DNA from 2 places in the Pseudomonas sp. Tn43 genome. Region 2 is predicted to be linked to the other one. Evidence: riboswitches for the same ligand, from Rfam matches in the RefSeq annotation. Region 2 holds a riboswitch; the other holds the start of a gene.
The links. A riboswitch is a leader RNA that binds a small molecule or an ion and turns the genes downstream of it on or off. The one in region 2 is predicted to bind cobalamin.
Positions count from the first base shown of each region.

Region 1: another riboswitch for cobalamin. It lies ahead of cobW (cobalamin biosynthesis protein CobW); the one in region 2 lies ahead of cobO (cob(I)yrinic acid a,c-diamide adenosyltransferase).

Region 1 is NZ_JACHYG010000002.1:709,090-712,491, forward strand. Features, by position in the region: gene FHW68_RS07515 (cobalamin biosynthesis protein) at 1-47, opposite strand, end outside; gene FHW68_RS07520 (CbtA family protein) at 44-751, opposite strand; gene FHW68_RS07525 (CbtB domain-containing protein) at 763-969, opposite strand; cobalamin riboswitch at 1,090-1,318, opposite strand; cobalamin riboswitch at 1,501-1,715, shown strand; gene cobW (cobalamin biosynthesis protein CobW) at 1,816-2,889, shown strand; gene cobN (cobaltochelatase subunit CobN) at 2,893-3,402, shown strand, end outside.
Region 2 is NZ_JACHYG010000014.1:62,645-66,046, forward strand. Features, by position in the region: gene bluB (5,6-dimethylbenzimidazole synthase) at 1-5, opposite strand, end outside; gene FHW68_RS24400 (cobyrinate a,c-diamide synthase) at 2-1,384, opposite strand; gene cobO (cob(I)yrinic acid a,c-diamide adenosyltransferase) at 1,395-2,006, opposite strand; cobalamin riboswitch at 2,087-2,338, opposite strand; gene FHW68_RS24410 (hypothetical protein) at 2,493-3,077, shown strand; gene FHW68_RS24415 (sorbosone dehydrogenase family protein) at 3,146-3,402, shown strand, end outside.

The DNA.
Region 1 (3,402 bases), on a different contig from region 2:
CAGCCCAGGCCGACCACCAGGGTCGGCGCTGCGCCGGCGTCAGTCATGCGGAGTATTGGCCATCGCTTTTGCGGCGGAACAACCAGGCGCTGATCAGGCCCAGGGCCAGCCAGAACGCCATGTTGGTCAGCTGCGAAGCGATTTTGAACTGCGCTTCCAGGGCTTGCGGCGCCAGCATGGAATGGACTTCCGGTTGCGGCGCGCCAATCACATGAGGCACGCCAAGAATCGCCACGCCGAGGAGCTTCATCAGCCAGTGGCGGCTGAATGCGATCAGTGCGATACCGACAGCGGTGGATGCGGCGGTGCCAATCCACCAGATCTGCCGTTGCGCCAGATCCGCCGCGGCAGTGCCTGGCAGTTCAGGTGGCAGGCCGAGGGTTGGCGCCAGCACGAACGTCGCGTAACCCGCCAGGCCCCAGAGCAGGCCCTGAGAGGTACGGCGTGGCGCGCGCAACGTGTAAAGGCCCGCGAGCATCAGGGCGAAGCCGACCGCTACCACCAGATTGCCGCCGGTGGTCGACAGCACGCGCTGCCAGCCATCTTCAGGTTCCCAGGCTTCGGCATCGTGGGTGTGAGCGGTGACAGCGCCCGCGGCATGCTCGTGGATTTCAACCGCGGCTGGCTCGGATTTTTCGTAGGTCTCGGCCTGCAAAATCAGCGGAGCCACCCAGAAGCTTTGCAGCAGGGTCAATAGCAGGGCGGCCAGCAGCCCGGTGAAACCTGCGGTTTGCGCGATACGCTTGATCATTTCGGCAGGTCTCAGTGGCACGGGAATGCAGCGCTGTGACGGGTATCGTGCGCGGCGTTGTGCACCGCTTCGATGTGCGAGAAACCGGCGAAATACACAAGGCTGGCGCCAAGGATCGACGCACAAAAAGCGGCGGTCAGGCGTTGGCTCAGGGTAGAAGTAGTGCTGATCGTGCTCTTTTTATCGGTGTTGGAGCCGGTGCTGCTGATGATCGACATGGCGCTTCCCTCTGGTCTGTCAGCGGGTGAATAGAGCGCATGAAAACCGCCGCACGCCGGGGCACGCAGAGATTTCGAACAGCGCCCGCCCACCGCGGGTTTGTTATTCAGTGAACGTAAAAGTCACTTTGTGTTGCGGGCCGGTCTCCGGGCTCGCGAGGGGCAGGGCTTGCGCCCAGACCTGCAAGCATCACCTTCCCATGCCATATGACAGGCACAGTGGATCTGACGCTTCACTCGCTTACCGTTGCGGGGGCAGCACCGGACTGACATGGCTTTAGAGTAAAGCACATGATTCACCGGTTTCCCGTTTCACCCTGTGAAGGGCACCCGTAACAAGGCGTGTAGGAGAGCATGGGCGGGGGTTGGGCGTCAATTGGCAAGGGTTCTCACTTGGATGCCCAATGCTGATTGGCTCTTGTAGGAGCTGCCGAAGGCTGCGATCTTTTGATGTTGCTTTCAAAAACAAGATCAAAAGATCGCAGCCTTCGGCAGCTCCTACTCAGTGATTGACCCGCCCCCACACGATGCGTAGCCTTGCGCTTTCGAGGTTCTTCGGCGTTTGCCGAAGCTAAGAAGGGAACGCGGTCGATGCCGCGGCTGCCCCCGCAACTGTGAACGGTGATGTTCGCTGCCACGCCACTGCAAGCCCTGATCCATCAGGTTCGCGGGAAGGCGCAGCAAACGCCAGTCGAAGGATTGGCACACCGTCAGCCAGGAGACCTGCCTCGATACAGATTCTCACTACAACCGGGCGGGGTGATCCGGTGACGGAACTCTTGCGCGCGTGCATCCGCCGCTGCGATTGTCGTCCCGTATGCCCGCCATCTCGCCAAAGGGCATCCGATGAAAACACTGGCCAAACTCCCCGTCACCATCGTTACCGGCTTCCTCGGCTCGGGCAAAACCACCTTGCTGCGCCACATGCTCGACAATGCCCAGGGCCGTCGTATCGCGGTGATCGTCAACGAGTTCGGCGAACTGGGCATCGACGGCGAAATCCTCAAGCAATGTTCGATCGGTTGCACCGAAGAAGAAGCCAACGGTCGCGTCTATGAACTGGCCAACGGCTGCCTGTGCTGCACCGTTCAGGAAGAGTTCTTCCCGGTGATGCGCGAGCTGGTCGCCCGTCGCGGCGACCTCGACCACATCCTAATCGAAACCTCGGGCCTGGCCCTGCCAAAGCCTTTGGTTCAAGCCTTCCAGTGGCCGGAAATCCGCAGCGCCTGCACGGTTGACGCGGTGATCACCGTGGTCGACAGCCCGGCCGTCGCGGCTGGCACCTTCGCAGCGTTCCCCGATCAGGTCGATGCCATGCGCAAACTTGACCCGAACCTGGACCACGAGTCGCCGTTGCACGAGCTGTTCGCCGACCAACTGGCCAGCGCCGACCTGGTGATCCTCAACAAGGCCGATCTGATCAGCGCTGAAGACCTGGCCCGTGTGCGCCTGGAAGTCGCCGAAGAGCTGCCGCCAGCGGTGAAAGTCATCGAAGCCAGCAGCGGTCGTCTGCCACTGGACGTGCTGATCGGCCTTGGCGCTGGCTCCGAAGAACACATCGACAGCCGCCACAGCCATCACGATCATCACCACGAAGGTGAAGACGGCCATCACGATGAGCACGACCACGACGCATTCGATTCCATCTCGATCGAGCTGCCGCAAGCCGACGAAAGCCTGCTGCTGGACGCGCTGACTCAATTGGTGGTTCAGCACGGCATCTTGCGGGTCAAAGGTTTTGCAGCGGTGCCGAACAAACCGATGCGCCTGCTGATCCAGGGCGTGGGCACGCGTTTCGACAAGCATTTCGACCGTCAGTGGGGCGCTGAAGAAGCGCGCAGCACCCGTCTGGTGTTAATCGGTCAGGGCCTGGACGCCGCTGCGCTCGAAGCGCAATTGCGCGCTGCGCTCAGCGTTTAAGCCATGCACCTGCTCAGGACCCAGCCCGGCGGTTTCGTGTCGGATGACAACATTGCCGACCTTGGACAAACCCCCGCCGAGCTGGTGATCCTGTGCAGCGGCGATTCCAGCCTGGCGTTGCTCGCCGAAGCGGCGCAGCAGTTGCCCGACGATTACCCGAGCCTGCGTCTGGCTAACCCGATGCAGGTGCAGAATCACGCTTCGGTCGATCTCTATGTCGACGAAGTGCTGCGCCACGCCAAAGTGATTCTGATCTCGCTGCACGGTGGCATCGCCTATTGGCGTTACGGCATCGAGCGTCTGGTGGAGTTGTCCGAGCGCGGCGTGCAGCTGATTCTGGTGCCGGGGGACGATCGCCCGGACCCGGAGCTCAGTGACCTGAGCACCGTAACTGCGCAAGAACGCGACCGGCTCTGGCACTTCCTGCGTCAGGGCGGCATGGCCAACGCGCTCGACCTGTTTCGCTGCCTCGCCAGCCGTTGGCTGGGCCGCGACTATCCATGGTCCGAGCCA
Region 2 (3,402 bases):
GTCATGGCCTCTTCGCGAGCAGGCTCGCTCCCACATTTGAATTGCATTCCCCTGTGGGAGCGGGCTTGCCCGCGATGGCGGTCTTAAGGTCAGGCACAAACAGCGCGGCAATCGCCGATGGATTGGACGGGAAATAAAAGTGCACATAAGAAGCCGTCATCCGCCCCTCACGATAAACCGCTTCCGCCCCTCGCCCGCCATTGGGGCTCAAACCTCGGGCAATCGGCTCAAGCCCGGTGCTGGTCAGCGAGTGGTGATAGGTGTGGCCACGCAACAAACCTTCCGGCAATTCGACCGCCTGCAAGGCCAACGCGGCAAGACGCTTCTGCATCACTGCTTCACCGGCCAGCAAGCCAACCAGTTCAGCGCGAGTGCCCTCGACATCGGTCAAGGAATCCAGCAAATACAGCATGCCGCCACACTCGGCCAGCAACGGTTTGCCCGCCGCGTGGTGCGCGCGGATCGCGGTCAGCATCGACGTGTTTTGTGACAACGCCACATGGTGCAATTCGGGATAGCCGCCCGGCAGATAGAGGCTGTCTGCCTCAGGTAACTCGCTGTCGCGGATCGGCGAAAAGAACGTCAATTCGGCGCCCATGGCCCGCAGCAAATCCAGGCTCGCGCCGTAGGTAAACGCGAACGCTTCGTCCCGCGCCACGGCAATCCGCACACCGGCCAGCAACGGTTCGGCGGCGATCATTTCAGGCGCGGCGAATTCCACGGCTGGCGGCAGCGCCACGTCGCAACTGCTGGCTAATGAGTCGGCCGCCGCATCGAGACGCAGGTCGAGATCATTCAATTCACTGGCCTGAACCAGGCCGAGATGCCGACTCGGCAATTCGATCCCGGTCTCCCGGGACAGCGCGCCGTACCAGCGCAAACCTTCAGTCAGGCTGCCTTCGAGCAATTGCGCATGGCGCACGGTGCCGACCCGATTGGCCAGCACACCGGCAAACGGCAAATCCGGCTGATAACGCGCAAGGCCCAGGGCCAGCGCGCCAAAGGTCTGGGCCATGGCGGTGCCGTCGATCACGCCGAGCACCGGCACGCCGAAGTGCCGCGCCAGGTCGGCACTGGACGGCGTACCGTCGAACAGCCCCATGACGCCTTCGATGAGGATCAGGTCGGCTTCGCCAGCGGCTTCCCACAACAGACGCCGGCTTTCCTGTTCGCCGACCATCCACATGTCGAGTTGATAGACCGGCGCGCCGCTGGCGCGCTCGAGAATCATCGGGTCGAGAAAGTCCGGGCCGCATTTGAACACGCGAACCTTGCGCCCCTGATTACGATGCAAACGGGCGAGCGCGGCGGTGACGGTGGTCTTGCCCTGACCGGAGGCCGGCGCGGCGATCAGGACCGCCGGGCATTGACGATGGCTATTCATAAAGTGCAGTTCACAACTCGACGCCTTTTTGCGCTTTGATTCCGGCCTGGAAGGCGTGTTTGATCATGCCCATTTCAGTGACGGTGTCGGCCAGATCGATCATCTCCGGTTTGGCGCCACGACCCGTGACCACCACGTGCTGCATCGGCGGACGCGCCTGCAAATCGCTGAGCACCTGATCGAGATCCAGGTAGCCGTGCTTGAGGGCAATGTTCAATTCATCGAGCACCACCAGGCCAATGGCCGGATCGCGCAGCAGTTCGCGGGACACCGCCCAAGCGGCTTCGGCGGCGGCGATGTCACGCTGGCGATCCTGGGTTTCCCAGGTGAAGCCTTCGCCCATCACATGAAAACGCACCTGTTCCGCAAAGCGCCGGAAAAACAGCTCCTCGCCGGTGCTGTTGCGCCCCTTGATGAACTGCACCACGCCGCACTGCATGCCGTGGCCCATGGCCCGCGCAAGCATGCCGAACGCCGAACTGCTCTTGCCTTTGCCGTTGCCGGAGAGCACCAGCAGCAAACCGCATTCATTCGGCGAATTGGCGATGCGTTCGTCGATCACCGCTTTTTTGCGCAGCATGCGCGCCAGATGGCGTTCGTCACGATCGGGAGTATCAGTCATGGGGGAGCTCTCCGTTGAGGCTGGATAACGGCGGGCAGGCACAAGAATAGACGGCAAGAAGCCTGGCATCGCCCACCGTGATGCCGTTGGATGAATCAGGCCGGTCTCCGGGCTCATGAGCGGCTTGCGCCTGACTGCGCGCCTTCCCATGTCGACAGTCGACACAGTGGCTAGGGCCTGTCATCAGGCCCTCGCGCAGCTTTTACTCATTTACCGTTGCGGGGGCAGCGCCGGGATCGTGATCATTCTTTGCTGGAAGAAATTCACTCACCGGCTTCCCTGTTTCACTCTGTCGACCAAGGTCACAGAGCACCTGAAACAAGCCGCGAAGGTTAGAGGGTTGGGGGTGGAGCGTCAATTAAAGCCGGGACACCGCTGAGCGAATAACTGCCATCGATCAATTAACTGACGCCAATCTTGTGCCACACTGTCAGCAGTGATATCAAAGAGCCACAACCTGACAACACAATAACAAGGGTGAGCCACATGCAAGGCATGATCATCAGCAATCCGAAGCTGGAATTCCTGCGGCCTGTGCTGGAACGCTGGTTTGACTGTATCGACCGCTACAACGCCGTGCGCGGCGATAACGATACGCCCTACTGGCACGACGAAAACGCCAACCTCGGCCTGCTTTCCGCCGCAGCCTGGATGGCAGAAATGGTCACGCTGACACAAACGTCGACCCGCAAACAGATCGAAGAAGGCGAACGCAACGCCCGGGCCGATCTGTTTATCGCCAGCAGCGAAGAGCGCGCGTATCTGCAGGCCACCCAGCGCTGGCCACGGGTCAATAGCCTGAACCTGACCCAGGCGCTGGCGGACATCACCAGTGATGCGAAGCGAATCAGCTACGCCAGCGATCTGAAACTCGGCTGTCTGTTTGTCGCGCCACAAAAAGCCCAGCACAGCGCCACCCCGGAGGAACTCCAGGACATGGTCGATGACCTGCAAAAGGAACACACCTGCGCCGTGGCCTGGTATTTCCCTTACGCCTACCGCAAGTTGCGCAATGAAGCCGGCAACTACCATCCGGGCATCGCTATTGTGCTCAAGGAAGCCCGCGGCTGACCGGTTGAACCATCGGGCGTCTACGCTTCTCTATGATTACTTCAATGCATTCATAGGGAAGATCAGTAATGCGCAAATCCCAGCTCGCTTTCGTTATCGCGCTCGCCGGAGGGCTCGCCGCCTGTGGTGACACCTCCAGCCTGCAAGTCTCGGACGGCACAGGCCCTTCGCCCAAGCTGCCAGAACCGAATAAAACACTGATCCCGACGGTGAACATCGCCCCGGCGATCGGCTGGCCTGAAGGCAAGAAACCTGTCGCCGCGCCAGGGACTCAAGTGGCAGCGTTTGCCGAAGGCCTCGAGCACCCGCGCTGGCTGTACGTGCT